Regions from separate parts of the Geobacillus sp. CCR genome, predicted to be linked through region 3. Evidence: predicted binding sites of a transcription regulator. Region 3 holds the regulator's gene; each other region holds the start of a gene.
What was found. The regulator Rex, encoded in region 3, represses fermentation and respiration genes when NADH is low (regulators of the CRP and FNR family bind a similar motif). The targets are predictions, from matches to a motif close to TTGTGAAATATTTCACAA.
Positions count from the first base shown of each region.

Region 1: nsrR (nitric oxide-sensing transcriptional repressor NsrR) is a predicted target of Rex. The motif match lies at 3,076-3,093, and genes of this name have one in related genera.
Region 2: ACVBDQ_RS10155 (DUF2249 domain-containing protein) is a predicted target of Rex. The motif match lies at 4,608-4,625, and genes of this name have one in related genera.
Region 4: ric (iron-sulfur cluster repair di-iron protein) is a predicted target of Rex. The motif match lies at 4,605-4,622, and genes of this name have one in related genera.

Region 1 covers NZ_JBREBQ010000030.1:23,706-31,730, forward strand. Annotated here, with positions in the region: gene ACVBDQ_RS13990 (aminotransferase class V-fold PLP-dependent enzyme) at 1-14, shown strand, start outside; gene ACVBDQ_RS13995 (acyl-CoA dehydrogenase family protein) at 119-1,297, shown strand; gene speE (polyamine aminopropyltransferase) at 1,395-2,270, opposite strand; gene nsrR (nitric oxide-sensing transcriptional repressor NsrR) at 2,567-3,010, opposite strand; gene hmpA (NO-inducible flavohemoprotein) at 3,182-4,417, shown strand; gene purU (formyltetrahydrofolate deformylase) at 4,641-5,543, shown strand; gene ACVBDQ_RS14020 (helix-turn-helix transcriptional regulator) at 5,653-6,027, shown strand; gene ACVBDQ_RS14025 (ATP-binding protein) at 6,187-7,029, shown strand; gene ACVBDQ_RS14030 (nitric oxide reductase activation protein NorD) at 7,040-8,025, shown strand, end outside.
Region 2 covers NZ_JBREBQ010000016.1:66,730-74,754, forward strand. Annotated here, with positions in the region: gene ACVBDQ_RS10125 (heavy metal translocating P-type ATPase) at 1-1,032, shown strand, start outside; gene ACVBDQ_RS10130 (hypothetical protein) at 1,255-1,500, shown strand; gene ACVBDQ_RS10135 (Fic family protein) at 1,598-2,344, opposite strand; gene ACVBDQ_RS10140 (metal-sulfur cluster assembly factor) at 2,538-2,840, opposite strand; gene ACVBDQ_RS10145 (membrane protein) at 2,863-4,113, opposite strand; gene ACVBDQ_RS10150 (DUF2249 domain-containing protein) at 4,110-4,319, opposite strand; gene ACVBDQ_RS10155 (DUF2249 domain-containing protein) at 4,323-4,556, opposite strand; gene ACVBDQ_RS10160 (Crp/Fnr family transcriptional regulator) at 4,793-5,485, opposite strand; gene ACVBDQ_RS10165 (nitric-oxide reductase large subunit) at 5,718-8,025, shown strand, end outside.
Region 3 covers NZ_JBREBQ010000040.1:506-8,530, forward strand. Annotated here, with positions in the region: rRNA gene rrf (5S ribosomal RNA) at 1-28, shown strand, start outside; gene tsaE (tRNA (adenosine(37)-N6)-threonylcarbamoyltransferase complex ATPase subunit type 1 TsaE) at 261-719, shown strand; gene tsaB (tRNA (adenosine(37)-N6)-threonylcarbamoyltransferase complex dimerization subunit type 1 TsaB) at 716-1,456, shown strand; gene rimI (ribosomal protein S18-alanine N-acetyltransferase) at 1,416-1,868, shown strand; gene tsaD (tRNA (adenosine(37)-N6)-threonylcarbamoyltransferase complex transferase subunit TsaD) at 1,865-2,878, shown strand; gene ACVBDQ_RS15280 (ABC-F family ATP-binding cassette domain-containing protein) at 3,200-5,125, opposite strand; gene moaC (cyclic pyranopterin monophosphate synthase MoaC) at 5,222-5,710, shown strand; gene ACVBDQ_RS15290 (redox-sensing transcriptional repressor Rex) at 5,726-6,367, shown strand; gene tatA (twin-arginine translocase TatA/TatE family subunit) at 6,385-6,537, shown strand; gene tatC (twin-arginine translocase subunit TatC) at 6,558-7,301, shown strand; gene ACVBDQ_RS15305 (YdiK family protein) at 7,485-7,664, opposite strand; gene ACVBDQ_RS15310 (CPBP family intramembrane glutamic endopeptidase) at 7,661-8,025, opposite strand, start outside.
Region 4 covers NZ_JBREBQ010000043.1:5,129-13,153, reverse strand. Annotated here, with positions in the region: gene ACVBDQ_RS15745 (MFS transporter) at 1-158, shown strand, start outside; gene ACVBDQ_RS15740 (hypothetical protein) at 454-726, shown strand; gene ACVBDQ_RS15735 (Crp/Fnr family transcriptional regulator) at 1,043-1,741, opposite strand; gene modB (molybdate ABC transporter permease subunit) at 1,960-2,622, shown strand; gene moaA (GTP 3',8-cyclase MoaA) at 2,677-3,702, shown strand; gene ric (iron-sulfur cluster repair di-iron protein) at 3,791-4,498, opposite strand; gene ACVBDQ_RS15715 (methyl-accepting chemotaxis protein) at 4,786-5,742, shown strand; gene ACVBDQ_RS15710 (molybdopterin molybdotransferase MoeA) at 5,792-7,051, shown strand; gene mobB (molybdopterin-guanine dinucleotide biosynthesis protein B) at 7,048-7,548, shown strand; gene ACVBDQ_RS15700 (molybdenum cofactor biosynthesis protein MoaE) at 7,545-8,012, shown strand; gene moaD (molybdopterin converting factor subunit 1) at 8,009-8,025, shown strand, end outside.

The DNA of each region.
Region 1 (8,025 bases), on a different contig from region 3:
TCTTTCTCTTTTAAGCTTCCGAGAGCAAGGACGGTCATTTTCCCGTGCGTTTTTGTTTTCAGTCCTAGCCAGAACTCGGTACAATAAAGGCATCTTGACCAAAAGAAGGGGAGAACCAATGAACGAATTGTACCATTTGCTTGTGCGGACCGATCGGGAGCAACAATTGTACAACCAAGCGCGCCGCCTTGCGGAACGATTTGTCCAACGGGCAGCGCATGATGACGAACAGGCAACGTTTCCATTTGCCGATTTTGCCGATTTAAAAGAGGCTGGATTCCTTTCCTTGACCGTCCCGACTGAATACGGCGGCCAAGGGGCATCGCTTTATGAGCTTGTGCTCGTGCAAGAAACGATCGCCCAAGGCTCTGGGGCAACGGCATTGTCGTTTGGTTGGCACGCCAGCATTCTCATGCGTTTATTTTTGCTCCGCCGCTGGCCGGAGCCCGTTCTCGCCCGTTTGGCGAATGAAGTCGTTTGCCGCCACGCGCTCATCAACAGCGCCCACTCTGAACGGACAACTGGCAGCCCGGCGCGCGGCGGTAAACCGGAAACGACGGCCGTCTTTCGCCATGGCCGCTGGGTGCTTCGGGGGCGAAAGACATTTGCATCGTTAGCCCCTGCGCTCGATTACGTATTGATTTCCGCCACGATGGAAGACGGTCGGGTCGGTGAATTTCTCGTGCCGATGTCTGCTTCAGGCATCCGCATCGAGCCGACGTGGAACACGCTTGGCATGCGGGCGACGCGCAGCGATGATCTTGTTCTTGAAGAAGTCGAAGTCGACCAAGAGGCGCTCGTAGAGACGCTTGGAGAAGCGAACGAAGCCGCTCCGGCGCAAGGATGGCTGTTGCACGTGCCGGCTTGTTACTTAGGCATCGCCATTGCGGCGCGCAATGAGGCGCTTCGCTTTGCCAAGACGTACCAGCCTAATACCCTGCCTCACCCAATCGCCCTAACACCCGAAGTGCAGCGGAAAATCGCTGAAATGGAATGGCGCCTCACCCATGCGCGCCATTTCCTGTACGCGGTCGCCGACTTATGGGATCGCTATCCGGAAAAACGGATGGCGATGAAAGAGGAGTTGGCAACAGCCAAATTGGTCGCCACCAATACCGCGCTTGAAGTCGTCGATTGGGCGATGCGCATTGTCGGCGGACAAAGCTTGTTTGCTGACAATCCGCTTCAGCGGCATTACCGTGACGTCCGTGCTGGATTGCACAACCCGCCGGCGGATGACTTGACGTTTCAATGGCTTGCTAAGCGGGCACTGACCCACAACCCACCGGCGCAATGAAACAAGAAAGCGGGTGGAATAATAGAAAGATCACTCAAATGACACAAAAAAAGCTGTCCCCTCACAAAGCAGGGACAGCTTTTTCCATGCCAAGCCGTTATTCCACCTCAAGCGCCGAGCGCAAAAACTCGGGCAAGGCGAAACATTGGCGAAAGACCGCATCATTGACGTATTTCGTGTCGTTTGGAATGGTTGTCTGCGCCGGAAAATCGAGCGGCCGTTTCGAGCCGATCGTAAAGCTCCACAGTCCGCCTGGATACGTCGGCACCACCGCGGTGTACACAAGCACATGCGGGAACAGTTCGCGAATATTGCGGTACGTCCGTTTCAAAATATCCAAGTGGAAAATCGGCGACTGGCTTTGGCAGACCATCAGCCCGTCTGCTTTCAACGCGCGATGGACGTTGGCGTAAAACTCCGGTGAAAACAAGGCTTCCGCCGGGCCGACTGGGTCAGACGAGTCGATCATAATGACGTCGTAGACGTTTTCTTTCTCTTGCACAAACACGACGCCATCATCATAAACAAACCGCACGCGCGGATCCGATAAGTTGCCGGAGACGGCTGGCAAATGCTCTTTGCACGCCCGGACGACTTTTTCGTCGATTTCCACCATATCGATGGCTTCAAGATGAGCGTATTTCGCCGTCTCACGAGCTGCGCCGCAGTCGCCGCCGCCGATGATGAGCACCCGCTTCGCTTCCGGATGAAACTGCAGCGGCACGTGCGAAATCATTTCGTTATAAATATGGCCGTCAATCGAGGTCGTTTGCACGACGCCATCGAGTACGAGCATGCGGCCAAAATCGTACGAATCCAAAATCATCACATGCTGGTACTCGGACGGCTCGGCAAAAATCACCTCTTTGATTCGATAGCTGATTTTTAAGTTGTCGCGATCATCTTCGGTGAGCCAAAGCTCTCCATTGTCCATATGCAAGTAAGGTGGCAAAGCGCTTCCTTCGTGTTTCATTGTGACCTCCTTTAGTCATGCAGATGTTTTCACACCTTTCTAATCTTAATATATTCTTCGTCTTGTGGCAAACAAAGGGGATGTGATCGGCCGGTGCCGGACGTATTCATCCCGCCGCCCATGTTTGACGACTGGTTTCGTTTTTCCACCTGATGATCGTTCTTGCCGCCACATCCCGCGCAAAGGCCGCCATCGGTTTCGCATCATCCCGCGTCTTCCTTCCGTAGAGCGATGCCTAGTGATCGTGTGCCTGCCAAACGCCAAAAAACTCTCCAGCTTATAGCCAGAAAGTTTTCTCAACCGCGCCGCTCTTTCAATAAAGAACGAAGCGACGCTCGGTCTTCAAGCAAATCGGCGAGCGTATACGCATCCAGCACACGCAAAAACGCCTCTAACGCCTCGTGAAGTGCGAAGCGAAGCCGACATACCGGCGTTAAGACGCACTCATTGCCGTGGGCGGCAAAACACTCGACAAGCGACAAGTTTTCCTCCGTTTCGCGAACAACCGCGCCGATGACAATCTCCGCGGGGCGTTTCGCAAGGCGGATTCCACCGTTGCGCCCACGGATCGTTTCAATGTAGCCGAGTTTGCCAAGCTCATAGACGATTTTGCTTAAATGATGCTCTGAAATGGAAAAGGCAGCGGCAATGTCTTTGATGTTTGTTTTTTCTTCTTCATCAAGCGCGCCTAAAAACAAGAGGACGCGCAAGGCGTATTCCGTATAGTTCGTCAACTGCATCGTGATTCACAACCTTTAAGCGACATTCTTGATCCCATTGTACCACACCTGATTCGAACGGAGAATTGTGAACAATTTATTAAAGATGTATTTGAAATATTGTTTTTTCGCAGTGATCATGGTTGAATAAAAGATGTATTAAAAATACATGTTTTACAAGGGGATGAAATCATGACAACGACAACGAAATTGCATCCAAAAACGATTGAAATTGTGAAATCAACGGTGCCTGTCTTGGAAACACATGGCGAACAAATTACGAAGCGGTTTTATGAACTCATGTTTTCCAATCATCCGGAACTGCTCCATATTTTCAACCACGCCAACCAAAAGCAAGGGCGGCAGCAACGTGCCTTGGCCGCAGCCGTGTATGCGGCAGCGCGCTATATCGACCAGCTTGATGCTATTTTGCCGGTTGTGCGGCAAATCGGCCATAAACACCGCAGCTTAGGAATCAAACCAGAACAATACCCGATCGTCGGAAAGCATTTGTTGCTGGCGATCAAAGACGTGCTCGGCGACGCCGCCACCGACGAAGTGATCACGGCTTGGACGGAAGCATATGAAGCCATTGCGTCCGTTTTCATTCAAGTGGAAAAAGAGCTCTACGATGAGGCAGCGGCCAAACACGGAGGCTGGCGTGACTTTCGCCGATTTGTCGTCGTGAAAAAGGTGAAAGAAAGCGGCGTCATTACTTCGTTTTATTTGGAGCCGGAAGACGGCAAGGCCATCAGTGATTATTTGCCGGGTCAATACGTGAGCGTCAAACTGTCGATTCCGGGCGAGACGTATACGCATATTCGCCAATACAGCTTATCGGATGCACCTGGAAAAGGGTATTACCGCATCAGCGTCAAACGGGAAGCAGCTACAGCGGACAAGCCGGCCGGCATTGTTTCCAACTATTTGCATGATCATGTCCAAGAGGGCGACGTGCTCGAGCTTAGCGCTCCAGCCGGCGATTTTACGCTTGATTTGTCCAAAACGACGCCGGTTGTGTTCATCAGCGGCGGCGTCGGCATCACTCCGCTTTTGAGCATGGCGCATACGTTGGCCATCCGCCAACCGACCCGCCCAGCGGCGTTTTTGCATGCTGCTTTGAATGGCCGCGTGCACGCGTTTGATAAGGAGCTTCGGATGTTGGCGGAACGCCCGTCATTTTCTTACCGTATTTGTTACGAGTCGCCATCCGACGAGGATCGCCGCCATCCACATTTTGGCAAAGAAGGGCGGATCGACCTCGCATGGATGCAATCCGTGATCCCGACGAAAGACGCAGACTTTTATTTCTGCGGCCCGATGCCGTTTATGAAAACCGTCTATCGTGCCCTAAAACAATGGAGTGTGCCAGAGGAGCACATCCATTACGAATTTTTCGGCCCGGCCGGCGATTTGACGAAAGACTGAGAGAGGTTTTTCGCTTGCCAGGGGGATGACCCAAAAGGGTCATTTTTCTTAACAAAACACAACATATTGTTTCTTAATGATTGTTTTATACCTATATACGGTAATAAGAAAGGGTGTCCCGATCCTTTTGGGACACCCTCTTTTGTTATCTTCCCTGTTGGCAAGTTCATGAATTTTTTGTATGATGAATTGCAAGAAAAGCAAGAAAAGGGAGAGACAACGCATGACGACATTTCGCCAACATCGCTGGCAATCATTTTTGCAAGGTTACGAGCAGCGCGCTCGAATCCTTATCTCCTGCCCAGATCGCCCGGGCATCGTCGCGGCAGTGACGTCGTTTCTGTACGAACAAGGGGCGAATATCGTTGAATCGAGCCAATATTCGACCGATCCTGAGGGAGGGACGTTTTTTCTCCGCTTGGAGTTCGACTGTCCAAACATCGCCGAGCGAAAAGAAGAGATCGAAGCGGCGTTTGCCCCGATCGCTGCTGAATTTGAGATGCGTTGGCAGCTTCGGCTGCACAACGACATTCGGCGAATCGCGATTTTTGTCTCCAAAGCCGAGCATTGTCTGCTTGAACTTCTTTGGCAATGGCAGGCGGGAGAGCTGATCGCCGACATCGCCCTTGTCATCAGCAACCACCCCGACTTGCGCGAGACGGTCGAGTCATTTGGCATCCCTTATGTGCATATTCCGGTGACGAAAGAAACGAAAGCGGACGCCGAAGCCGAACAAATCCGTCTGCTTCGCGACTATCAGATCGACACCATCGTGCTTGCCCGCTACATGCAAATTTTGTCGCCGGCGTTTGTCGCTGAATTCCCGGGACGGATCATCAACATCCACCACTCATTTTTGCCCGCCTTTATTGGCGCGCGTCCGTATGAGCGGGCGTATGAGCGCGGCGTCAAATTGATCGGCGCCACATCGCACTACGTCACCGACGATTTGGATGAAGGGCCGATCATTGAGCAGGACGTCGCCCGCGTGGACCACCGCCACCATCCGGACGACTTAAAGCGGATCGGCCGACTGATCGAAAAAACGGTGCTCGCCCGGGCGCTTCGGTGGCATTTGGAAGACCGGGTCATCATCCACGGAAACAAAACGATCGTGTTTTATTGAACCCAAGCGGGAGAGGATTTTTCCTTTCCCGCATGGTATAATGAAGACAAGCAGGATTTGGCCGCCCAAAGAGCGAAATTTCATCCGTAGGGAAGGAGGGAAAAAGCCTATGGGAGAAAAACGGACGCCCAGCGGTTTTCTGTTAAAACAACGTGCGTTTTTAAAATTGTATTTGATTACGCTCACCGAACAGGAGCGGCTCTACGGGCTGAAGCTGCTTGATGTATTGCGCCAAGAGTTCAAGCCGTTCGGCTACCGGCCGAACCACTCCGAAGTGTATAAGGCGCTGCACGATTTGATCGAAGACGGCATTTTAAAACAAGTGAAACAGAAAAAAGAGGGAATGAAGTACCAAGAAGTCGTTTACTATCGGTTCGCCGAGGGCGGACAGGAAAAGGCGAAGCTGTACAAACGCCAGCTCAAAGCGGAGCTTGATCGGTGCGCGGCGCTCATTCGCAAGGCGATTGAGGACAACTTCGGTTGAGAGCGCCTCGTTTTTTCTTTGTTATATTTACATAATATATTTATGGTCTAGTTCTTTTGTTTTGCGTCCCGCCGGGCGATCTAGTAGAATGAGAGGGGAAGATCGCCACAGAGAGGAAGTCAGAAGATGGGAACATGGCCGTTGACGGTCACGAAAGAAATGGAAAAGCGAAAAGAACTGTTCCGCCGCGATCCGGATCGCGCGTTGATTGGAGCGGGCGGGTACAAGGCGGCAGATGAGGCGATCGTGCACGATGCCGCCATTGCGCTCGCGCTTGGGAAAAACGTGCTCTTAAAAGGCCCGACCGGATCGGGAAAAACGCGGCTTGCTGAAACGTTGTCCGCTTTGTTTGGTCAACCGATGCACAGCATCAACTGTTCCGTGGACTTAGACGCCGAAGCATTGCTCGGTTTTAAGACGATCGTGCACAAAAACAGCCAGGCGGTGATCGAGTACGTGCCCGGACCAGTCATCCAGGCGATGACAAAAGGGCATTTGCTATATATTGACGAAATTAATATGGCGAAACCAGAGACGCTGCCGATTTTAAACAGCGTCCTTGACTACCGGCGGCGGCTCACGAATCCGCTCACCGGCGATCTCGTGCAGGCGAAACCGACATTTGGCGTCATCGCCGCGATCAATGAAGGCTATATTGGCACCGTACCGCTCAATGAGGCGCTCAAAAACCGGTTTGTCGTCATCAATGTGCCGTATGTACAAGGAGAAACATTAAAATCGGTATTGTTGGCGCAAACTACATTAACGGATGAAACGTTGATCGATCGTTTCGTCGCCCTGTCGGCTGATCTGCTTGTGCAGGTGCGAAACGGACAAATCGCCGAGGAAGCGGCTTCGGTGCGCGCTTTGTTGGATGCGTGCGATTTGGCGGCGTACATGCCGCCATTGCGGGCCATTGAACGAAGCATCGTCGATAAGCTCGACGATGAACGGGAACGGGCCGCAGTGCGCAACATCGCTGAAACGTGGTTTGACGAATAGGAGGCTCGGCATGGAGCGGTTTATGATGTTCAATGACCGAACGGTCGACTCGAGTTTGGTCATGCAGCTTTCTGACCTCGCCCAAACGCTCATGCGCCGCCGCGACGTTGCCATCCAGTTCGCCGCCCATTCCGGCGTGCATTGTGTCAAGCCGGTCGTTTACGTCAGCCATTTTTGGGATGGGTATCCACCATTGGAGCGGGAAACGGCAATGAAAAGCGACGTCGGCTTGCGCATCATCGGCACGTATCGGCACACCGACCGATTGGCGGTTCGCGCCTTCCGACATGCGGTGGAATCCCGACCGCTCTCCAAGCTTTCCAAACAGCTGTTTACATTCGCTGAAGATCTTCGCTTGGAAGCCGTCTGTGAGCGGGAACGTCCCGGGATGAAGCGATGGTTCCGCACGCGCCGCCGCTTGTACCGCCGCTACTTCACTCAGCAATGGCAAGCGAATCGAACGCGCGGCGCTTGGGCTGATCAGTTTTTGGCGGGGATGTATTTGCGGCTCACGGCCGATTCGCCGCTTGATGATGCGCCGCTGGCTCCGATGGCGGATGAAGCGGTGCAGGCGCGCCTTGAAACGTTATGGCCGCAATTTTTTGATGCTTCCTCGACAGCCGAGGTGGCGGACTGGGCGTTCGCCGTTGTGGAACTGATGAAGGACGTGCTGCCTCATGATATGGTCAATGCCTATACATCGCTGCCAATCGTTGAGGATGATGCGGACGAGAAAACGATGACGCTTCAAGATCTCAAACGGACCAACCCATTGGAAAACCGCGATGCCCTTCAAGAGGCCGATGGAGAGGCCAAGCGGCAAGTGCTGCCAACGTGGCATCGGGAAACGAGCCGGGCGGGTGGAAGCTTTCTCCGCTTTGAGCTCGAACGAGGCAGCCGCACCGAGATCATCAGCGATAAGGCGAGGCCGGGTGAAGACGGTGATCAGGCGCTGGCCGTCGTGAAAGGAACGTCTCGGCCGACGGCGCGAAACGA
Region 2 (8,025 bases), on a different contig from region 3:
GTGGCGATTGTGACGGCCATCGGAAACGCGGCTCGGCGCGGCGTGCTCATCAAAGGCGGCGTGCATCTCGAACAAATCGGCCGGCTGCGTGCCGTTGCCTTTGATAAAACCGGGACGTTGACGAAAGGGAAACCAGCCGTGACCGATGTCGTCGTGTATGAAGGAACACGTGAGCAGCTGTTGGCCATCGCCGCCGCCATCGAAAAACGGTCGCAGCACCCTTTGGCTTCTGCCATCGTCCGCAAAGCGGAAGAAGAGGGAGCACCGTTTCTTGATGTGGCCGTCGAGGAGTTTCAATCGCTCACCGGCCAAGGAGTGAAGGCGGTGATTGCGGGGAACACGTACTATATCGGCAGCCCCGCTTTGTTTACCAGTTGGATCGGGAAGTTGCCCGATGAAGCGGAAAAGCAAATCTCTGCCTTTCGGGACGAAGGAAAAACCGTGATGGCCGTCGGCACGGCCGATCGGCTGTTGGGGCTTGTCGCCGCGGCCGATCAACTGCGGCCGTCCGCCCCGGAAACGGTTGCCGCGCTGCGGCGCCTTGGGGTGGCGGAAGTGGTGATGGTGACGGGCGACCACGAGCAAACCGCACAGGCCATCGGCCGTCAAGCGGGCGTATCCGATATTCGCGCCGAGCTCCTTCCGGAACAGAAGCTGGCGGCGATCCGCGAGCTGAAAGAACGTTGCGGCATGACCGCCATGGTCGGCGACGGGGTGAATGACGCCCCTGCCTTGGCCGCGGCCGATATTGGTGTGGCGATGGGCGGGGCGGGAACGGATGCCGCCTTGGAAACAGCCGATGTTGTGCTCATGGCCGACGATTTGCGCCAGCTGCCGTACACCGTCCACCTTGGGCGCCGAACGCTTGCCGTCATCCGGCAAAACATCGCCGTCGCCTTAGGGCTTAAAGTGCTGGCACTCGTGGCCGCCGTCCCGGGCTGGCTCACCCTTTGGCTCGCGGTGTTCGCCGATATGGGCGCGACGCTGCTAGTGACACTCAACAGCATGCGCCTATTGCGGGTGAAGGAATGAGACGGGGCTGCGGGCAGCGAGATACATCGTCCAACTTAGAAGAAGTGCATTTGTCCTCTCTCATGAAATGCGTGGAAAATATGGGTGCTTTCTGACGATGAGAGACGGTATAATGAAGAGGAAAACATCACAGCTGATTAGGTTGAATGTTTGGGGATAGCGGCTGTTGGATGGAACCATCGTTTTGGTCTGTTCATGAAAATCGTGGGGAAGAGGGGCGTCATGAAGGGATCTCGAAAAGAAGAGAGGCATGAAACGCAACGGACAGAAGAGATTCAACGGATGGATGACCGGGTGTTTTCGCCGGCCGAAGAGTTGGATCGGATCGCCGCGGGAGGGGCGATGAAGCGGGAAGCCCTCGATTGGCGAGGATTTCCCCGGTGGATTCGATATGTCGGATACATCGCCTTCGCCTTTTTTGTCATCGTTCCTTTGATGGCATGGTTGTGGAACGTGTTGCTTGAATAGCCGATCAAACGCCAACCGGAGGCGGGTCTCATGGAGGAGAAAAACAAACGACACGGAAATGCCCGTTGTTCCGTGTCGTTTTGTTTGCGCTCTGTTGTTAATCCTCCATCCCTAAAGCGTACAAGTAATGGCGCAAGCTTTCTTCGACACATGCGGCGATCAGTTGAATGAACGGAGTGACCTCACCTTTGACGCTCGCTTTTTCCAACGCTTCGTAATACTTCCGGCGCTGTTCCGGGTTTGCTTTCACAATAGCGGGCGGATAGCCATGCTGCATTAAAATGAAATTCATCATTAAGCGGGCGGTTCGTCCGTTTCCGTCAGCAAATGGATGAATGTATACGAGCTGAAAATGGAAACGAGCCGCCAGTTCGATTGGATGAAGAGCATGTTGATTCGTTTCATACCAAGAAAACAATTGATTCATTTCATCTTGTATATGCAAAAAGTGAGGGGGGGTGTACGAGCTGCCGGAAATGCGCACATTGTATGTTCGATATTTCCCGGCATTTTCATTGTCAATGCTCTTTAATACTAAATAATGGACCTGTTTCAACACGTGCTCAGTCAAATGTTCTTTGTTTGCGACTAACTCTTCAATAAAGTCAATCGCCTCCGCATGGTTAATAGCTTCCAAATGTTCCTTAAGCCGTTTCCCGCCAATGGTAATCCCTTCTTCTATGACTAGCTTTGTTTCCAGCAAGGTTAACGTATTGCCTTCGATGGCGTTCGAATGGTACGTCCATTCGATCCGAAATGATTCCCGCAAGTTTTTCACCAACCCTGGAGGCAAAGGGCGCAACGCATCCAACCGTTGTTTCAGCTCGTCGATTTTGGCAAACATCGCTCTCACCTCTTGGTATATGATTCGCGGCCTCGATTCGTTTTTCCTTTAAATAGCCAAGCGATGGCTCTCGTTTTTTCTATTATGATACAAAAATAAAGGGCGGGGAGTGTTCAGCAGTTGCAGAACAATGAAACAACCGCCCGCCCAACACGGGCGAACGGCGAAAAGGGGATGGAAAAAGTGGAGTGTTTCAAGAAAAATGCCCAAGCTGCCGGAGCGCTTCTTCGCTCATTCGCTCCGGCGTCCATGGCGGGTTCCATGTCACTTGGACGCGCACGTCACGGATGCCGTCAATGTGCTCAAGCGCCCGTTTGACGCCGCCGGCGATCGAGTCGTGAAGCGGGCAGCCGGGGGTCGTGAGCGTCATCAGGACATTGATATGCCCATCTTCGATTTTTAAGTCATAAATCAACCCTAAATCGACGACGTTAATGCCGAGCTCCGGATCAAGGACCGTTTTCAGCTGTTGAATGGCAAGTTCGCGGACATCCATCGTTCTTTTCCTCCTCATTCGCTTATTTTCGGAAGACCGTTAAAATCGTTCCGGCAAAGGCAACGCTTAATCCAGCCAACAGCACTTGAGTGATGGCGAACAGCGGCACGCTCGCGACAGCAAGCGCAACGGCCGCCAGCGCGAGGGCGATGAGCCATAGGCGGCATTGGACGGTGACGGCTCGCTCATTCATCATTTGTTTTAACGTCGGCACGTTTTGTTGGCCGACTTTTTCGCTGTAGCGATGCGTCCACCATAAAAACGGCACGATTTTGAACAAATAGCCGACGATGCTGAAGAGAATCCAGCCGACAATGAATAGATAAACAATGATGCCAAGCAGCCGTCCGCTGCCGACGACGATGGCGACAAAGGCGGCAACGTGCAGCACAAGGCCGATGACGATGGCCGAAAGCGAAAAGCGGAACGGGCGGTCAAGCGTTTTTTTCATCCGCTTTTGCAAAATGGCGCGGATATGCCAGGCGAAAACAACGAATCCGCTCATGAGCAAGGCTGCACCGGCTGCAAGCCATGCGTGGCTTCGCAAGAATAAGCTGGCGAACGCCACAGCAATCCCGCTGATGTACAGCGCATAGACGTAACGCGCCGGCCGCAGCGAAAAGCCGTGGGCGAGCGAGAACATCGGCGCCATTTTGTACGAAAAGCCTATGATGAGCAGTGTGAACCAGCCGCACAGCCCGAACAGCACATGCAAGCCGAACACCGTTTCATGACTGTTGGCGCCTGTGGCGGCGAAAAAGTGAAAGGCAAGCAGCCCTCCGGCGGCGCCCGTCAGCAGCAAAAACAACAAGGAAGTCGCGACAAACAGCGTCATGATCGTTTTGTTTTTTTGTTGTTTTAATGTCATCGCCATTTGCCAGACAAACAGCACGATGCCGAACAGCAGAAGCAAGCCAGGGAGAAACGCCTGGTTTGGCGTAAACGCTAAACTGGCGGCAAAGGCGACGATGCCGAGAGCGGTGATCGCAAACTGCCAAAAACCGAGCCGCTCGCTCCAAATCGGCGTCAAAAAGGCGACCGGAACGAGCTGGTACATCGCCCCCATGGCCGTCATCAATGCAAAGCCAAGCAACGCCAGGTGGGCCGCCGCCCACACGAACGGCAGCCGGAACGCGCCGCTGCTAAGTGAGGGAATCGCTCCAAGCAACATAAGCTGCGACGCGGCGAACGCCAACACGGCGAACATGATAAACGAGAACGGAAGACGGACGTCTGTTTCCGTCCCCGTGCGAGTAGGAAACACGTTGCTCATCCTTTCGTAATGCGGATTTCAAAACTGCCGTCTTCACGTGCGACCGTCTCGTGCCGGTAGCCAAGCTCGTCAAGCTGCTCGTACAAAAACATCGGGCGGCGATCGTTAATGATCGTCAGCGTCTCCCCAGGATTCAGCTTAGCGAGGGCAGCGAGCGTCCGCATCATCGGCTGCGGCGGCTCGAGTCCGCGGTTATCGAGGATCATCGGTCATCCCCCCTGCTTCACAAACGTTACTTTCCAATGTTTTTTTTCGATTTGTTCCACTTCGTACGCAAATCCTTTTGCTTTCATAATTGGAAACAACGGCAACGGCTTGAACGGGGCGTGTAAAATGAACGTATCGCCCGGCTGCAGCGGCTTGATGGCGTTCATAATTTTTTCAAACGGCTCACGTTTCTGCCGCAAATCTTCGCGTACATCGAGTTCAATCGTCACACCCATGCGCTTTCCCTCCTTTTTGACTATCATGATAATCATTTTCACTGTGGAATGTTGTGATATAGCTCACATCTTTCGGCCGAAACATGACATATTCCACTTTGGAAAAAAGGTTTCGTTTTCGTTTGAAAGGGCGGAATAGCATGTTCCAGAAAGATGGGCTTGTCGAAATGTTTGAAAGGAAACCCCATCAGCTCCATTGCGCATCCTGACCGGTGCCGGACGATGGGGAAAAGGAGTTAGAAAAAGATTTCTTGTTCGAGCCCTTCGCGGTCAATCAAATAAAAGCCGTGTTCGTCGACGTCAATCAGCCCTTTCCGTTTCAGTTGGCTCAACGTGCGGCTCACCGTTTCCCGGGCGGTGCCGATCATGTTGGCCAGCTCGCGGTTTGTCACATGGGCGGTGAGACGGTGCCACTTCCCTTGTTTGACGGCGTTCGTGCGCGTCAGCCGCAACAAAAGCAACACGATTTGTTCGTACGTATTGTGGAGCACTTGCGCTTCGAGCCGGTTTTGCAAATCAACGATTTTTTCGCCCATGACGCGAAACAGTTTTATGCAAAGTTCAGGGCTCGCCATCAGCACTTGTTCGAAATCGTGGATCGGGATCGCGATCAATGTCGCTTCCTCGACCACTTCGGCGTGGGCCGGATAGGTGCCTTTTAAGAAAAAGCCGGCATGCGGAAACATTTCTCCCGTCTGCAAAATCGAAACGATTTGTTCTTTCCCGCTGAAGTCCGTTTTATAAATTTTTACCGTGCCGGAATGAATGAAATAGACTCGCTCGAGCGGGTCGCCTTGCATAAAGACAAACGTCCGCGGCTTGTAAACGCGCACGTGGGAAATGGCAACCAGCGAATCAAGCTCGTAATCGGACAGTTCACGAAACAACGGAACAGCTTTTAAGCGGTCTTTCATCCAATGGTTCGCCATGGCGTTCTCTCCTTTGGAAATGTGACAAAAGTGTGGCGGCTGTCAACAGAGCATCAATGCTTTTCTCTTTTTGAACATCCGCGCCGTTTGGCCTTTTCTGCCTTCATTGTATACATTCTCACGCCATAAAGCTGTGATATAAATCATAACGGACATTTGCCCCGGCTCACAAACCGCCGAACGATCAGCGCGCTACAATGGGGGCGAACAAACGAGAAGGAGGTTGGCTCATATGGAAGTTCATCGATCCGTTCGCCCCAACATGCGGCCGGGGCGGCAAACGACCAACAGTTTTCTCAAATCGATTCTCATTTTCACTATTGTGATCAGCTTTACCGTCCTGCTTGTCGGCGGATATTGGATTTTTAAAGAAATGGCGCCGAGGCCGAAGGAAGTGCGCAGTGAAGACGGCCAAGTGTTGATGACGAAAGAAACGATCATCGGCGGGCAGGCCGTCTTCCAAAAATACGGGCTGATGGATTACGGAACCGTGCTTGGGCATGGGTCGTATATGGGGCCGGACTATACGGCGGAAGCGTTGAAAATTTATACGGAAGGCATGCAAGATTACAAAGCAAAAGAGCGGTATCACAAACCGTTTGCCGATTTAACCGCCGATGAGAAAACGATCATCCGCGAACAAGTCATCAAGGAAATGCGAAAAAATCGCTACAACCCGGTTACGGATGTTCTCGTCCTGACAGATGCGCAAGTATACGGGTTGGAAAAAGTGCGCGACTATTACCGCGACGTGTTCACCAATGGCGATGGTTGGGGATTGAAAAAAGGATTGATCAAAGAAAGCGACATGCCAAAATCAGGCCGTGCTTGGGTCGCGGACGGCGACCAAATCAAGCAAATTGCCGACTTTTTCTTCTGGACCGCTTGGCTGTCAAGCACGCCAAGACTTGGCGACCACATCACCTATACGAACAACTGGCCGTACTATGAGGACGCCGGCAATACGATGTCGTTTTCCGCGGTATGGTGGAGCGGCGCGAGCGTCACGATTTTGATTTTGTTCATCGGGATCATTTTGTATGTGTTCCACCGCTATCAGTTAAGCATGCAAGAAGCGTATGCAGAAGGGAAGTTTCCAGTCATCGATTTGCGGCGGCAGCCGCTGACTCCGTCGCAAGTGAAAGCGGGCAAATATTTCGTCGTTGTATCGGCGCTCTTTTTCGTCCAAACGATGTTCGGGGCGCTGCTCGCCCACTACTATACGGAACCGGACAGCTTCTTTGGCATCAAATGGATCCATGACCTATTGCCGTTTAACATCGCCAAAGGGTATCATTTGCAGCTGGCGATTTTTTGGATTGCCACCGCTTGGCTTGGTATGGGGATTTTCATCGCCCCGCTTGTCGGCGGGCAAGAGCCGAAAAAGCAAGGGCTGCTCGTCGATCTGCTCTTTTGGGCGCTTGTCGTCCTTGTCGCCGGCAGCATGATCGGCCAATGGCTCGGCGTCAACGGCTATTTAGGAAACGAATGGTTCCTGTTTGGCCACCAAGGTTGGGAATACATTGAGCTAGGCCGCGTTTGGCAAATCATTTTAGTCGTGGGCATGCTGCTTTGGCTGGTCATCGTCTTCCGCGGCGTCAAACGCGGGCTGAAGCAAGAAAGCGACAAAGGCGGGCTCATCCACTTGCTGTTTTATTCGGCCATCGCCGTTCCGTTCTTTTACATCTTCGCGTTCTTTATCGAGCCGGATACGAACTTTACGATGGCTGACTTCTGGCGCTGGTGGATCATCCACTTGTGGGTGGAAGGCATTTTTGAAGTGTTCGCCGTTGTTGTCATCGGGTTCTTGCTCGTTCAATTGCGGCTCGTAACGAAAAAATCGACGGTCCGGGCTCTCTATTTTCAATTTACGATTTTACTAGGCAGCGGTGTCATCGGCATCGGCCACCACTATTACTACAACGGTTCACCGGAAATTTGGATCGCCCTTGGCGCGGTGTTCTCGGCGCTCGAAGTGATTCCGCTCACGCTCCTTATTTTGGAAGCGTATGAGCAGTACAAAATGATGCGCGACGGCGGGGTCAACTTCCCGTACAAGGCCACATTCTGGTTCTTGATTTCAACCGCCATTTGGAATTTGGTCGGCGCTGGCGTGTTCGGTTTCCTCATCAACTTGCCGGCGGTCAGCTACTTTGAACACGGGCAGTTTTTAACGCCGACCCACGGCCATGCGGCGATGATGGGCGTGTATGGCATGTTTGCGATCGCCGTGCTCCTTTATTCGCTGCGCAACATCGTCAAACCGGAAGCATGGAACGACAAATGGCTGAAATTCTCTTGCTGGATGCTGAACATCGGCCTGGCTGGCATGGTTCTCATCACGCTTCTCCCGGTTGGGGTGCTGCAAATCAAAGAAGCGTTTGAACACGGCTATTGGGCGTCCCGTTCGCCTTCGTTCTTGCAACAAGACGTCGTACAAAACTTGCTGCTTGTCCGCTTTGTTCCGGATACGATCTTTTTGATCGGCGTCGCCGCCTTGCTTGTCTTTGCCATCAAAGCGATGTTCCATTTGCGCAAAC
Region 3 (8,025 bases):
CCCCTGCAAGAGTAGGTCGCTGCTAGGCAGCTTCATTCACCAGGGAGTTTCGACACGCCTCATTCCCTTTTTCTTTTTAGGGGCGATTGCGCAACAGGGCGATCTGTCAGCGAGCCAAAAGGCTGCGCGGGATCGTCCTTTTTGTTTTTCCCTTTCTCCTATGCCTATTTTTCGTTTTGGAAGTGGCGGCAAGATGTTCGGATATGATACAATTTCAAAAGCAAGAGTGAAGATGATAAAAGGGGATAAGGTAGAACAAAATGAAAAAAATTGAAATTTTGGTGCATTCTCCGGAAGAAACGAAGTCGGTGGCCCGCCGGCTGGCGGAACATCTTGAGCGGGGAATGGTCATCGCATTAGAAGGTGATCTCGGGGCGGGAAAGACGACGTTTACGAAAGGTCTTGCTGAAGGGCTGGGCATTACGCAAACGGTCAATAGCCCAACGTTTACGATTATTAAGCAATATGATGGTCGGCTTCCGCTTTATCATATGGATGTATACCGACTTGAAGATGAATGGGAAGATCTTGGATTTGACGAATATTTTGCTGGCGATGGTGTTACGGTTGTTGAATGGGCGCATTTGATCGCCGGCCAGTTGCCTGAGGAACGGCTGACCGTTTTCTTGTTTCATCGTGGCGGCGATGAGCGGTTGCTTCGCTTTGAGCCGTCGGGAGAGCGTTATGAACAGTTGTGCAAGGAGATTTTTCCGTCATGAAAGTATTGGGAATTGATACATCGAATATGCCGCTTGGCATTGCGTTGGTAGATGGTGATGTCGTGAAAGGGGAATTCATCACCAATGTGAAAAAAGACCATTCATCCCGGGCGATGCCAGCCATTGAGTTGTTGCTTCGACGATGTGACGTTGCTCCAAAAGATCTCGATTTAATCGTTGTAGCGAAAGGGCCGGGGTCGTATACCGGGGTGCGGATCGGCGTGACGATTGCGAAAACGCTTGCCTGGTCGCTCGGTATTCCGATCGCCGGAGTGTCGAGCCTTGAAGTGCTCGCCGCCAATGGCCGTTATTTTCCTGGGGTGATCGTTCCGCTGTTTGACGCACGGCGCGGACAAATTTACACCGGGCTTTATCGCTACGAAGGCGGTGCGCTCCGCTGTCTTGAGGAGGACCGGATTGTGGCGGCGGATGAGTGGGCGCGTCGGTTGAGCGAGCGGGAAGAGGATGTATTGTTCATTGGTGCGGATGCACCGCTATATCGTGATTTGTTTCGAAGTCATTTAGGCGAACGGGTTCACGTGGCCCCGCCGTCTTTGGCGTTGCCGCGTCCGAGCGAGTTGGTGATGCTCGGCAAACAAAAAGAGCGCGAGAACGCCCATGTGTTTGTGCCGAACTACCTCCGCCTTGCCGAGGCGGAGGCGAAATGGCTCGCGAAACAAAAAGGGGAACAGAACGATGGGGATCAATGTTCAATTTCGGCCAATGACCATTCATGACATTGATGAAGTCGTGCAAGTCGAGCGGGCATCGTTTACTTCGCCTTGGAGCCGTGAATCGTTTTACAACGAGCTCATGTACAACCGCTACGCCAAATATATCGTCATGGTGTACAACGGGCGGATCATCGGGTATGGTGGGATGTGGCTTGTCATCGATGAGGCGCATGTGACGAATGTAGCCGTGTTACCGCAGTTTCGTGGGCAAAAGCTTGGTGAAGCGCTCATGCGACGCTTGATGGACATGGCCAGGCAGCACGGGGCGGCGACGATGACGCTTGAGGTGCGCGTGTCCAATCATGTTGCCCAGTCGCTGTACCGAAAGCTAGGGTTTCGCAACGGAGGCATTCGCAAACGGTATTATCCGGATAACTTTGAAGACGCGTTAGTCATGTGGGTGAAGCTGAGATGAATGAGGACGTATATGTGTTAGGCATTGAAACGAGCTGCGATGAAACGGCGGCAGCAGTTGTGAAAAACGGAAGAGAGGTTTTATCGAATGTAGTGGCGTCGCAAATGGAAAGCCATCGGCGGTTTGGCGGCGTCGTGCCGGAAATTGCTTCCCGCCATCATGTGGAGCAAATTACGCTCGTTATTGAAGAAGCGATGCAGCAGGCCGGCGTATCGTTTGCGGGCCTTGATGCGGTGGCGGTGACGGCCGGACCGGGGCTTGTCGGAGCGCTTCTTGTCGGGGTCAACGCGGCGAAAGCGTTAGCGTTTGCCCATGGATTGCCGCTTATTGGGGTGCATCATATCGCCGGTCATATTTACGCCAATCAATTAGTGGCTGAAATGAAGTTTCCGCTGTTGGCGCTCGTCGTTTCCGGTGGTCATACGGAACTCGTGTTCATGAAGGAGCATGGGAATTTTGCGGTGATCGGTGAAACGCGCGATGACGCTGCCGGTGAGGCGTATGACAAGGTGGCGCGGGCTTTAGGCCTTCCGTACCCAGGAGGACCGCACATCGACCGGCTGGCTCATGAGGGAGAGCCAGTGATTGATTTGCCGCGAGCGTGGCTTGAGGAAGGTTCGTATGATTTCAGCTTCAGCGGCTTAAAATCGGCGGTTCTCAATGCGCTCCACAACGCGAAGCAGCGCGGCGAGGAGATCGATCCGAGACAGATGGCCGCGAGCTTTCAGGCCAGCGTCGTCGATGTGCTGGTGACGAAAACGGTGCAGGCCGCCAAAGAATACCGCGTACGGCAAGTGCTGCTCGCCGGGGGGGTGGCGGCCAACCGCGGGCTGCGGGCTGCACTGCAGGATAAAATGAAAGAGCTCCCCGATGTGGAGCTTGTCATCCCGCCGTTATCGCTATGCACCGATAATGCTGCGATGATTGCCGTTGCGGGAACAGTGTTATATCAACAAGGAAAGCGGGCTGATTTGGCGCTCAACGCCAATCCAAGCTTGCCGCTTGTCTAGGCAGTTGGCTGAAACGCGAAAGACACCGAAGGGCGATCCGTTTGCGGCAGGCAAACGGATCGTCCTTTTTGTTTTCATGTGAAAAAAGTTTGTGTATATTTTTATCCACAAATCTGTGGACAATGTGGAAAAAGCGGTAAAACATGATCAACATAAGAAAAACAATACACAGCGATTTTTGTGCAAAAGGAAGATGTTTTTTGTGGATAATGTGGAAAAGTTGGTGAATAACTTATATTCCATGGTGGAAATTGTGGATTCTTTTGTGGATAATGTGACTAACTAAAGAACAACCCGCCGAAACTAGAGGCGGGTTGTCGGTTATAGTGAAGTATAAAGCTGTTCCCATTCGGCCAATAACGTTTCGACTCGCTGCTTCCGCTCGTCGTTTTCTTGCGTCAATCGTTGCATCGTCTCATAGTCGCCGTAAACGGATGGATCACAAAGTTTTTGCTCGATCTCAGCGATTTGTGCTTCAAGCGCTGCAATCTCGGCTTCGATTTCATCCAAGCGGCGTTGGCGCTGGCGCCGTCGTTTTTTTTCCTCTTTTTCTTGCTCGTATGTCGTTTTGGCAGAATCACTTGCCGTTTCTGTCGGGCGGACGTTCAGGAGCGCCAATTCGCGCATTTCTTCTTTTTTGGCGATGTAGTAATCATAGTCGCCTAAGTATTCCGTTAGGCCTCCGCTGGAAAGTTCAAACACCTTTGTTGCGATTCGGTTGATGAAATAGCGGTCGTGGGAAACGAACAAAATCGTTCCCGGGTAGTCGATGAGCGCTTGCTCGAGCACTTCTTTGCTGTCGAGGTCTAGATGGTTTGTCGGTTCGTCCAAAAGAAGGACATTTGCTTTTTGCAACATCAGCTTGGCGAGCGCCAGGCGTGCTTTCTCCCCGCCGCTTAAAGCGGAGACCGGTTTTAAAACGTCATCGCCGGAAAACAGGAAGTTGCCGAGCACGGTGCGAATTTCTTTTTCTGTCTTTTCGGGGTAGGCGTCCCACAGCTCGTCAAGCACCCGTTTGTTCGATGACAAATCAGCTTGGTCTTGATCGTAATAGCCGATTTGGACGTTTGCGCCGTAGCGGAGCTCTCCTGTTTGGATAGGGAGTTTTCGGGCGATCGCCTTCAGCAATGTCGACTTGCCGATGCCGTTCGGCCCGACTAGGGCGACGCTTTCGCCGCGCGTGATGCGGAAGCTGATTTGGCGGATGATGGGTGCACCGTCGCCATAGCCAACGGCTATGTCTTCAGCGGTGAGCACTTCATAGCCGCTCGGTCGATCGATCGAGAACGAAAAGGAGGCTGATTTTTCATCGTCGACAGGCCGTTCGAGCCGTTCTATTTTTTCCAGTTGCTTTCGCCGGCTTTGCGCCCGTTTGGCCGTCGAGGCACGGGCGATGTTGCGCTGGATGAAGTCTTGGAGTCGGGCGATTTCTTCTTGCTGTTTCTCGTACCGTCTTAACTCTTGTTCGTATTGCTCGGCCCGCAACTCCAAATAGCGGCTGTAGTTGCCGGCATAGTGTTTGAGCGTGGCATTCGACAGTTCGTATACGTCGGTGACGATTTTGTCTAAAAAGTAGCGGTCGTGGGAAACAACCAGGACGGCACCGGGATAGGCTTGCAAGTACTGCTCCAGCCAAGAGAGCGTCTCAAGATCCAAATGGTTCGTCGGCTCGTCCAAAATCAATAAATCCGGCTTGGACAACAGCAATTTCCCAAGGGCAAGCCGCGTCCGCTGTCCGCCGCTTAACGACGAGACCGGCGTAGTTTTATAATCATATGAGGAAAACTGCAGCCCGTGCAAAACGGAGCGGATGTCGGCTTCGTATTGGTAGCCGCCTTGTTCTTTGTATTGTTCTTGCAGCTCGTCATACGTTTTCAGCGTTTTTTCATAGCGAGCGGGATCGGCGAGTACGTCCGGGTCGCCGAGTTGCATGCTGAGTTCGGCGAGCTGTTTTTCGAGTCCTAGAAGCGGGGTGAATACCTCAAGCATTTCGTCCCAAATGGAACGCGGCGAGTCGAGCCCGCTGTTTTGCGCCAAATAGCCGATTTTGATATGGTTTGGTTTGATGATTTTGCCGCTGTCGAAAGAGAGTTCACCGGCGATGATTTTCAACAATGTCGATTTTCCCGCTCCGTTGCGGCCGACAAGGGCGATTCGGTCGCGGGACTGTATTTCTAGTTTTATATTCGATAAAATAAGGTCAGCACCGAAATATTTCGTGAGCCCGTGCACTTGCAAAATGATCATGTCCGTCACCTCGCGAATAGTTTAACGCAAGTCGCGAAAACGGTCAAAGACGAATGATGAAAAATCGTGTATAGTGTATAAATGGAGGAGATTGTATTGTCATCGTTCACTCATTTCAATGAACAAGGGCGCGCGAAAATGGTTGATATTACGCACAAAGAAGATACTGTGCGAGTGGCTGTGGCGCAAACGAGCGTGACTGTCAGCCGGGAAATTTACGAAAAAATGACGAGCAATGCGATCGAGAAAGGGGATGTGCTCGCCGTCGCTCAAGTGGCGGGGGTGATGGCGGCGAAGAAGACAGCTGACCTTATTCCAATGTGTCACCCGCTTATGTTAAAGGGTGTGGACATTGCTTTTGCTTGGGAAAACGATGGAGAAGCGCATAAGCTCGTCATCACGGCAACGGTGAAAACGAAAGGGAGCACAGGAGTGGAAATGGAAGCGCTGACGGCCGCTTCGGTCTGTGCGTTGACAGTGTACGATATGTGCAAGGCGCTTGATAAAGGAATGGTCATCGGTCCGACGTATTTGGTCGAAAAAACGGGCGGGAAGTCTGGCCATTACCGACGGAAAACCGATTAGCTAGGGGATGAGATCATGAGCAACGAACAACCGAAAATTCCGCAGGCAACCGCCAAACGGCTGCCGCTTTACTATCGGTTTTTGAAAAACTTGCACGCTTCCGGCAAGCAACGCGTCTCCTCTGCCGAGTTGAGCGAGGCGGTGAAAGTCGATCCGGCGACGATCCGCCGTGATTTCTCCTATTTTGGCGCGCTTGGCAAAAAGGGATACGGGTATAATGTCAATTATTTGTTGTCGTTTTTCCGCCGGACGCTTGAAGAGGATGAGGTGACCGAAGTCGCCTTGTTTGGCGTCGGCAATTTAGGCACCGCCTTTTTAAACTATAATTTTTCGAAAAACAACAATACGAAAATCGTGATGGCGTTTGATGTCGATGAGCGGAAAGTAGGGACGACAGTCGGCGGGGTGCCGGTCTATCATCTCGATGAGTTGGAGGAGCGGCTTCACGAAAACATCCCGGTCGCCATTTTAACCGTGCCGGCCGCCGCGGCTCAAGCGCTGACCGACCGCCTTGTCGCGCAAGGAATTAAAGGCATTTTAAACTTTACTCCGGCGCGGTTGAACGTGCCGAACCATATTCGCGTCCATCATATCGATTTAGCCATTGAGCTGCAGTCGCTCGTCTATTTTTTGAAAAACTATCCATCGCCATCGTAAAAAGGAGAGAAGAACACATGAAATATTTGTTGCTCGTTGCTGTGATTTTGTTGCTGTTTGGCACGAAAAAGCTGCCGGAATTAGGGCGGTCGTTCGGCCAGTCGCTTCGCGAGTTTAAAGACGCCACAAAAGGGCTCGCTGATGACGAAGAAACGAAAACCGACCGATGACAAGGCAGGATGGAGAAACAATGAATGACAAAGAAATGTCGGTGTATGAGCATCTGGGTGAACTGCGAAAACGGCTCATCATCGTGCTCATCTTTTTTGCTGCGGCGCTTGTCGTTAGTTTCTTTTTTGTCGATGATGTCATTTTGTATTTGCAGCGAACGACCGAGGCGAAGCATTTGACCATGAACGCCTTCCGCCTCACCGATCCGATTAAAGTGTATTTTCAGTTTGCCTTTGTCATCGCGGCTGTACTGTCGGCTCCGGTGCTGTTGTATCAAATTTGGGCGTTTGTCAGCCCCGGTCTGTATGAAAAAGAGCGGAAAGTGACGTTAAGCTATATCCCGGCGTCGATCGTTCTTTTTTTAGCAGGCGTCAGCTTCGCTTATTTCGTCTTGTTTCCGTTTGTCGTTCGATTTATGAGCCGGCTGGCTGACCAACTAGGGGTTCAACAAATGATCGGCATTAATGAATATTTTCAGTTTTTGCTTCAGCTCGTGCTGCCGTTTGGCATCGTGTTTCAGCTGCCGATCGTCGTGTTGTTTTTCACCCGCTTAGGGCTTATTACGCCGCAGCTTCTTGTTCGCATCCGCAAGTATGCGTATTTAGCGCTGCTTATTTTAGCGGCGGTCATTACGCCGCCGGATGTGCTGTCGCAAGTGATCGTCATGATTCCGCTCACCATTTTGTATGAAGGAAGCATTTGGGTGGCGCGCATCGGCTATCGGAAAGCGCAGCGAGCAGTCGAGCAGGAAGGCAATGAGTGAGGCGGGACGAAAAACATTGAGAGGAAAGCGAGCAAGGCCGGGCCAAACGAAGGGGCTGTCTCAAAAGCCGCAAAACAGGGCTTTGAGGCCGGCCTCTTGTTTTTTTGTTTCCATTTTCACGATATGATCGCCGTCATGGGATTGATGTTCTGGTCCCTTCCCGCGCGAATCACGGGAAGGGGGTCAGCGTTTTGAGGCGAAAAGAAGGCGAAGGGCGGTGCCGAAATCAAAGGCAGCGAGCGCCGCTAAAGCGATGGTGGAGACGTTCCAAACCGTTTCATGAGCACTTTCGATGGCCAAATACGTAAACATTGAGCCTAAGACGAAATACAGAAGCGAAAACAGCCGAGGGTTTCGCATCATAGCCAAACCCTCCAAACGGCGAGCGGCAGCTCGGACTGGCGCATCATTTTCTCAATCTCGTCGGCCAATAGCGTCTGCATGACGACGACGAACGTATTCATGGCGACATGGGCGAAAATCGGTACGAAAATGCGTCCGGTTTTTGCGTATAAAAACGCGAATACCATCCCCATGGATGTGTACAGAAGCAAATGTTCCGGCTCCATATGGACAATGGCAAACAAAAGCGAACTGACAAGCGCAGCAAGCCAAAAGTTGTATTTTTCATAAAGCGAGCCGAAAATGATTTTGCGGAAGATGAGCTCTTCCAAAATCGGGCCGATGACGGAGGTGACGACGACCAACAGCGGCGTCAGGCGGA
Region 4 (8,025 bases), on a different contig from region 3:
TTTTTCCGCCGATTTTAATGGGCATCATCAAAGATGTGACTGGTTCTTACGTGCTCGGGTTTATGCTTCTCAGCCTGTTTACCTTGATCTGCTTCTTATTGAATCGAATCGTCTTCGGCAAAAAAGCCGGCGAATCGGCGAAGCGATACGCATCGTAAAATCCGATGCCAGATCCAAAGAGGCCAAAAGCATATGCTTTTGGCCTCTTTTTGGTTTGCGGAGGTACAAGCTCAACGAAAGGATGGAAAATGGCGATCCGCAAAGAGGAAGGTCGTTCTCCGTTAGTGAATAGGGCTACATTCGTTACGGTTGCTACATTGCGAATATTTATTGCTCATTATTTCACGAACCCTTCAAACATGGCCGCTCCTTGGTGATACAAATCACTAGGGGAAAGGCAGAAATGGCGTACGCTGAAGGTGTAAATCAAATCAACTGAAGGGGGAGAAAACAGTGAAACGAAATGTGTCTACGTTGTTGTCAGTTGCGTTGGTTGCGTCGCTTTTGGCCGCATGCAGCAACGGGGGAGGAGGAGAGGCAAAGGCGGAAAATAAAAACGGAACAGCGGCAACTACGCAACAGTCTGCTACGAACATGTTAGCGGCGCATAAAGGATTGAACCAAGCACCGGTGCCGTTGAAAATGGAGCGGATCGGACCGCATGACGTCCGCGTTGAAATGACGGCGCAAATCGGGAATATACCCGATCGTCACTCATCAGTTTAACCATGCACAAAAAGGAGCCGTCGCCATGCTGAAAGTGACCGAAACGGGCGAAGACGACGGCTCAGAAACAAGCGGACATTAATGTTTCCCCATTTCCCTAAACGGGAGATAGCCGCCTAAAGCCCTATAGCTCTTATTATACGGCGGTGAAAAGAAAAAGAAGTGATTCGCATCACAATCGAAAAAAAGAGAGCGTCCGGCAGGCCGCGAACAACGGTCGGTCGGGCGTTCTTCTAATCAGCGCGCCAAAATGGCTTGGTCGTTGCTGTGTATCGAAGGGGAACGATCAGACAGACCCCTAACTACGGTGCACCGCTCACTCAATGCAACAAATATCCGGCGGACAGTCTTCGCATTGAATTTCCGTTTTCAAATAGTTTAAATCATGAACCGTAATTTTCCCCCGTTTTGTCGAGATGATCCCTTGTTGTTTTAATGCATTGAGCATCCGATTAACGCTTTCGCGCGTTGTGCCGCAAAAGTTGGCTAAATCTTGGTTTTTCAATGCGACGTCGATCAAAATGCTTCCATCTTCAAGCGGGACGCCATAGCTGTTGCATAGGCGAATGAGCGTCGAATAGAGCGCCCCTTTTTTTCCGTTCATCATCAAGTCGCGAAACTTCGTCTGCGTCCGCCGGACATGCTTGCTCATCCAGCGCATATATTCAAGAGTAAGGGTCGGATTGATAAGCAGCTGCTGTTCCAGTTCCTCTTTGTTTACGACTGCCGCTTCGCCTGGCTCTATTACCTTGGCCGTCAACAAGTAGTGTGCATCGTTCGTAAACAGCGTCAATTCACCAACGATTTCCCCGCTTCCGCAAATGCGGAAGCACATTTCTTTTCCGTCCGGACAAATTTTGCTTACTTGCACTTTGTCAGAGAGGATCAAATACAATTCATTGGCTGGCATCCCTTCTTGGAACAAAAAGGAGTGCTTGCGCAACGGAATCACTTTTTTCGACGATTGCAACAAAGAACGTAAATGGGGAAAATATCCATTCACTGCAGCTTCCATCGATAGCACCTCCATTCATTCAGCTATTTCTATTGTAAAAATCATCACAGCGGGAGAGAGTGAAAAAAATCACCGGTTACTGTTTTTTTGTGCGAGGCGTCACAATTTTTTCTAAATTGGTTTTTCCTTTTTCTATGTTACAATGTGAGTAGCATCACAGCATTCTACTGTTTGTTTTCGTATGGTAAAAGGGAGACGGAACAGAGAGAGGTTCGTCGATGGAAGAGTTTTGGTCACCGGTATGGTTATCGATAAACGTATCGCTTCTTGCCGGAGTGATCGTCGCAATCCTTGGAACAGCGGCGGCGAGGTGGATGGCGCGCCGCCGGTTTCGTGGGAAGACGATCGTGGAGACGGTGTTTATGTTGCCGCTCGTGCTGCCGCCGTCGGTTGTCGGTTTTTTGCTTGTTGTGCTGTTTGGGCGGCATAGCCCGATCGGACAGTTGATGGAAACGTGGTTTCACACAACGGTACTGTTTACACCCGGCGCGGCGGTGATGGCGGCGGTTGTTGTGTCGTTTCCGCTCATGTACCAGGCGGCCAAAGCGGGTCTGGAAGCCGTTGATCCAACCGTTGAAGGAGCGGCGCGCATCGATGGGGCGAATGAGCGCCAAGTGTTTTGGCATATTTCGCTGCCGCTGGCCAGAAACGCCTTGTTGTCCGGGGCGGTGCTGTCGTTTGCCCGCAGCCTGGGGGAGTTTGGCGCAACGCTCATGTTTGCCGGGAATATTCCGGGAAAAACGCAAACGATCCCCACCGCTGTCTATATGGCGATGGAGTCGGGGCGGATGGAGTTGGCGTGGGCATGGGTGGCGGTCACCATTGGATTGTCATTTAGTTTGTTGTCCTGTGCGGCGAAACTAGGCCGTTGGCAGCGATAAGGAGCAGGCCGTTGGAACATCACGCGGCCCATGAAAGGGAAAGGAGGGAGCGACATGGAAGAGCGCGACCGGGTGAAGATCACCGACCGCCTCGCCCGCCCGCTTCGCGATTTGCGGTTGTCGGTCATCGACCAATGCAATTTTCGCTGCGTCTATTGCATGCCTGCGGAAGTGTTCGGGCCGAATTTTCGCTTTTTGGCGGAAGACCAACTGTTGACGGTTGAGGAAATGGCGCTTTTAGCGGAATGTTTTGTCGAGCTTGGCGTTGAAAAAATCCGCCTGACCGGCGGCGAGCCGTTGCTTCGGCGCGACCTCGATGCGCTCATTGAGCGGCTGTCCGCGCTCCCTGGCCTGCGCGATATCGGCTTGACGACCAATGGCGTCCATTTAGTGAAATGGGCGCAGCGGCTGAAAGAAGCCGGGTTGAAGCGCGTCAACGTCAGCTTGGATGCGTTGGATGATGACATTTTCCGAAAAATGAACGGCATCGGCGTCGGCGTCACCCCGGTGTTAAAAGGCATCGAAGCCGCCCGGGCGGCGGGGCTCGGCGTCAAGGTGAACATGGTCGTCAAAAAAGGGTGGAACGACTCGCAAATCGTGCCAATGGCGGCCTATTTCAAAGAACAAGGCATTCCGCTCCGCTTGATTGAGTTTATGGATGTCGGCACCACGAACGGCTGGGATTACTCCCATGTCGTGACGAAAAAAGAGATGTATGAACAAATCAACGCCATGCACCCTCTTGAACCGGTTGAAAAAGCGTACTTCGGCGAAGTGGCGAGCCGCTACCGGTACGCGGGCACGAACGTAGAAGTCGGCTTTATCGCCTCGGTGACGGAAACGTTTTGCCGGAGCTGCACGAGGGCGCGCATTTCCGCCGATGGCAAGCTGTACACGTGTTTGTTTGCTTCTGAGGGCGTGTCGTTGAAAGACAAACTGCGCGCCGGCGCGGGGAAAGAAGAGCTGAAGGCGCTGATCGCCGCCATCTGGAGCGAGCGGACAGACCGCTATTCAGAAGAACGGACGGCAGAGACAGCGAAACAGCGCCCGAAAATTGAAATGTCGTATATTGGGGGATGAAGAAAAACGGGAGCGCTCTTTTTCATAGAAGAAGCGATCCCGTTTTTGGTTTATGTTTTCGGAAGTGCGAATCGGCGTCTTTCTTCCTTTAAACCTTCACCGCCGCCAACACGCGCGGGAAGAGGATGTTGTTTTCCAAATGGATGTGGGTAAACAAATCGTCTTCAAGCGCGGCCAGCCGGTTGTAGACGAGGCGATACGTGCCGCACGCGTCTTCTGGCGGGGTGAAGTCGTTTGTGATTTCACGAATTTCTTTCATCAAATCACCGGCGACATCATGCTCATTGACCAGTTCGCGAACGGCCCGCTCGACCGCCTCCCGGTTCTCCGGCGATGGGTTGTCGGCAAATTGCAAAATGAGCGGGAACGCTCCCGTTTCCTCTTTAATGAGATGCTGCTCGAGTTCTGTTTTTAACTCATGAAACAGTTTATGCACGCGGGAAAGATGCGGATGGTGCATGCCGTGTACGCGCAATACTTTCGTGACATACGGGCTGAGCTGCGGCAGTTCCTCGTTCAAATAGCGGTGGTGCGTGTTGATGATATGATCGACCAAGTCGGCTAGCGGCGCTTCACTCCAATTTCCGGTCGGCTTGTTTTGCGCTTCCGCGTAAAGGGTGTTCAGCTCGCGAAGAAGCGCTTCGCCATCAAGTCCGAGCTCTTCGATCGCTTCTTTTAACGGACGCTGTCCGCCGCAGCAAAAATCGATGCGCCGCGCTTTAAACAAATCAGCTGCTTTCGGAAATTGAGTAACAATATCGCCAATCAATGATTGTTCAGTAAACCGCTGTTCCATTCATCATCCCTCCATTGATCCAATCGTTACAGCTTCAGCATACCGTGTTTTCCGCGAAGGTGTTGTGACGGATCTCACATACGTAAAAAAAAGTGGACATCGATCCATGTGATAAACGTCACAACAGCACGTTTCTTCTTTATCGTACAATGAAAAAAAGCAGACTTCTGCTGACTCTTTGCGGAGGCGGTGTCTGCTTTCATGACTGAGAACGTACATGTTCAGCGGATAACATACAACGTGTTGACAACAGAAGCAAATCCAGAGAAGGAAAAGGGGAGACGGATATGTGGGCGTTGGTGAAGGGAAGGCAGTGGGAGGAGGAAAAAACAGAACTGGAGCGGCAACTCGCTGAGATGAAAGAAAAGCTTACGAGACAAAAGGAAGCGGTTCATGAGACGGTGGCCGGTTTGCTTGGGGAGTTGCAGGACATCGTTCACCAGCATGAAGTGGTCAACGGGCAACACCATGTATTAGGCCAACTCGTTGATCGAACGAAAGAAAAAGTCGATAATGTCAGTACGCTCAGCAAGTCATCATACGCGATCTCCGACCGTTTGTGCGAACAAGGGAACGCGTTGGTGGAGACGGCGGGTCAGATGGTCGCAGCAGCAAAAGAAGGCATCCGCATGTCGGGAGAAATGGAGCAGGCGATGGGGCGGCTTGGCAGTGAGATGGAAACGACATCGGCCGCGATGCATCGGTTGCGCGGCCGCTCGCAAGAAATTGAACAAATTGTGAAAGTGATTAAAGAAATTGCTGGACAGACGAATTTGATTGCGTTAAACGCCTCGATCGAAGCCGCCCGTGCCGGAGAGCATGGCAAAGGGTTTTCCGTCGTCGCCGCTGAAGTGAGGAAATTGGCTGAGCATACGGCGGACAGCACGGAAACGATTCATCAGTTAACCGATGCTGTGCAGCAGGAAATCGAGCGGTCGCTTGAGCAGACGGAGGCCATTTCGTCTTTGATCGAAACGGTTGTCCAAATGAGCATTCATACAGCGCGGAAATGGTCGGCGATGATGGAACTGATCGATCGAGTCGAAAATCGGGCCCAAGACGTGCTAAACTATATTCAGGAACAATACCGCTATGCGGATGAAGTGAGGCAAGAGCTCGAACAGTCCACCGCTTTGTTTGGCGAAACGCGGGAGATGATTTTGCAACACATCGCCGATGCGAGTGTCGTTGATGAAAAGTTGGCGGAAGGCATAAAACGGCTGCAACAATGGCAACAACGTTAAAAGGACGATATCGTTGCCGCCAGCCGTATGATCGAAAGGAGAGAGAGAGATGGTCGAAAGACGAACCCCCATTCCCGTAGCGGAAGCCATCACCCGGGTGATGCGTTACGCTGGGAGAGGAGAAGAGGAGATCGTGCCGCTAAGGCAGTCGTACGGCCGCTATTTGGCCGAAGATTTGCGCGCCGACCATGACGTGCCGCCGTTTGACCGCTCGCCGTATGACGGATTTGCCATTCGCGCCGCCGACTCGGAAGGAGCGGGGCTGGATCGTCCGGTCGAGTTTGAAGTGATCGAAACGATCGGCGCCGGGCAAGTGGCGAAGCGGCCCGTCGGCCCATTTCAAGCGGTGCGCTTGATGACCGGGGCGCAAATTCCGGAAGGATGCGATGCCGTCGTCATGCTCGAGCTCGCCAAACAGTATGAGCGGGATGGAAAAACGTATATGTCGATTAAGCGCCCGTTCCGCCCTGGCGACAACATTTCGTTTCAAGGGGAAGATGCGAAAAAAGGGCAGCCGCTCATCGAAAAAGGGACGCGCATCAATCCCGGGGTGGCGGCGCTCTTGGCGACGTTCGGCTACGCCGAAGTGAAGGTGGCGAAAAAGCCGCGGATTGGCATTTTTGCGACCGGAAGCGAACTGCTTGACGTCTCTGAACCGCTTGTGCCGGGAAAAATCCGCAACAGCAACGCCTACATGATCGAGGCGCAGGTGTTCAAAAGCGGCGCCGAGCCGATTTATTTGGGCCAGCTCGCCGACGACCTCGATGCGTGTTTTCACGCTGTGCGCCAGGCGCTCGATCAAGTGGACATGCTCATTACGACCGGCGGCGTCTCGGTCGGGGATTTTGATTATTTGCCCGCCATTTACAAGCGGCTCGGAGCGAACGTGTTGTTTAACAAAATCGCCATGCGCCCGGGGAGCGTGACGACCGTCGCCGAGATTGATGGCAAGCTGCTGTTCGGTCTATCCGGAAACCCGTCGGCGTGCTACGTCGGGTATGAGCTGTTCGTCCGCCCGGTCGTGCGCACGCGGCTGTTTTCGGTCAAGCCGTATTTGAAAAAAGCGAAAGCCACCCTTGGCGCCGATTTTCCGAAGCCGAACCCGTTCACCCGCTTCGTGCGCAGCCGGGTCGAGGCGGTTGACGGTCGGCTTGTCGTGAAGCCGGTCGGCATGGACAAGTCGAACATCGTCACCTCGCTTGCCTTTGCGAACGCCTTGATGGTGCTGCCGGGCGGAACGAGAGGGTTTGCGGTTGGCGATGAGGTGGAAGTGTGGCTTTTGGATGACGATGAGGGGTCAAGCGAATGAACGTCTGGCAAGTCGTCGGCTATAAACATAGCGGCAAAACGACGCTTATGGAAAAATGGGTGGCGGCCGCTGTCCGGGAAGGATGGCGCGTCGGGACGGTGAAGCACCACGGCCATGGCGGCGAGCCCGCGCGGCCGGAAGGCGTCGATTCCGTCCGCCATGAGCGGGCCGGGGCGGTGGCAACGGCGGTGGAAGGGGACGGGCTTTTGCAGCTTCATCTCCGCCGCCCGTTGTGGCGGTTGGATGATGTGTTGGCGCTTTATGCGCCGCTTCGGCTCGATCTCGTGTTGGTCGAAGGCTACAAACAAGAGCGGCACCCGAAAGTCGTGCTCGTCCGCACTTGGGAAGATTGGGCGTCGCTTCAGCACCTCGCCAACATCCGCGCCGTCATCGCCTGGGAGCCGCTCGAAGGGCCGCTAGCGCACCCGGTGTTTTCGCTGGCCGATGATGACGAATATATTCCATGGCTCATGAACGAGGTGAGAACACGAACATGACAGAACCGTTGTTTGCCATTACCGACCGGCCGATTTCGGTCGAGGATGTGATGAAAAAAGTGATGCGTCCGGAAGCGGGGGCGGTCGCTGTCTTTGCCGGCACGGTGCGCGAATGGACGAACGGCAAGAGGACGCTCTTTTTGCAATATGAGGCGTACGTGTCGATGGCCGAGAAAATGCTCGCGCAAATCGGGGCGGAAATTGCGGAGAAATGGCCAGGGGCGAAAACCGCCATCACCCACCGGATCGGGCGGCTTAAGATCAGCGACATCGCCGTCGTCATCGCGGTTTCCTCGCCGCACCGCGCCGAAGCGTATGAGGCGAACCGCTATGCCATTGAGCGGATCAAGCAAATCGTGCCGATTTGGAAAAAAGAGCAATGGGAGGACGGAAGCGCCTGGGTGGGCGACCAGCTTGAAACAACGGCGTATCCGTCCGGAAAACCGGAGGTGAAAGAGGAATGATCCGTCTATTGTT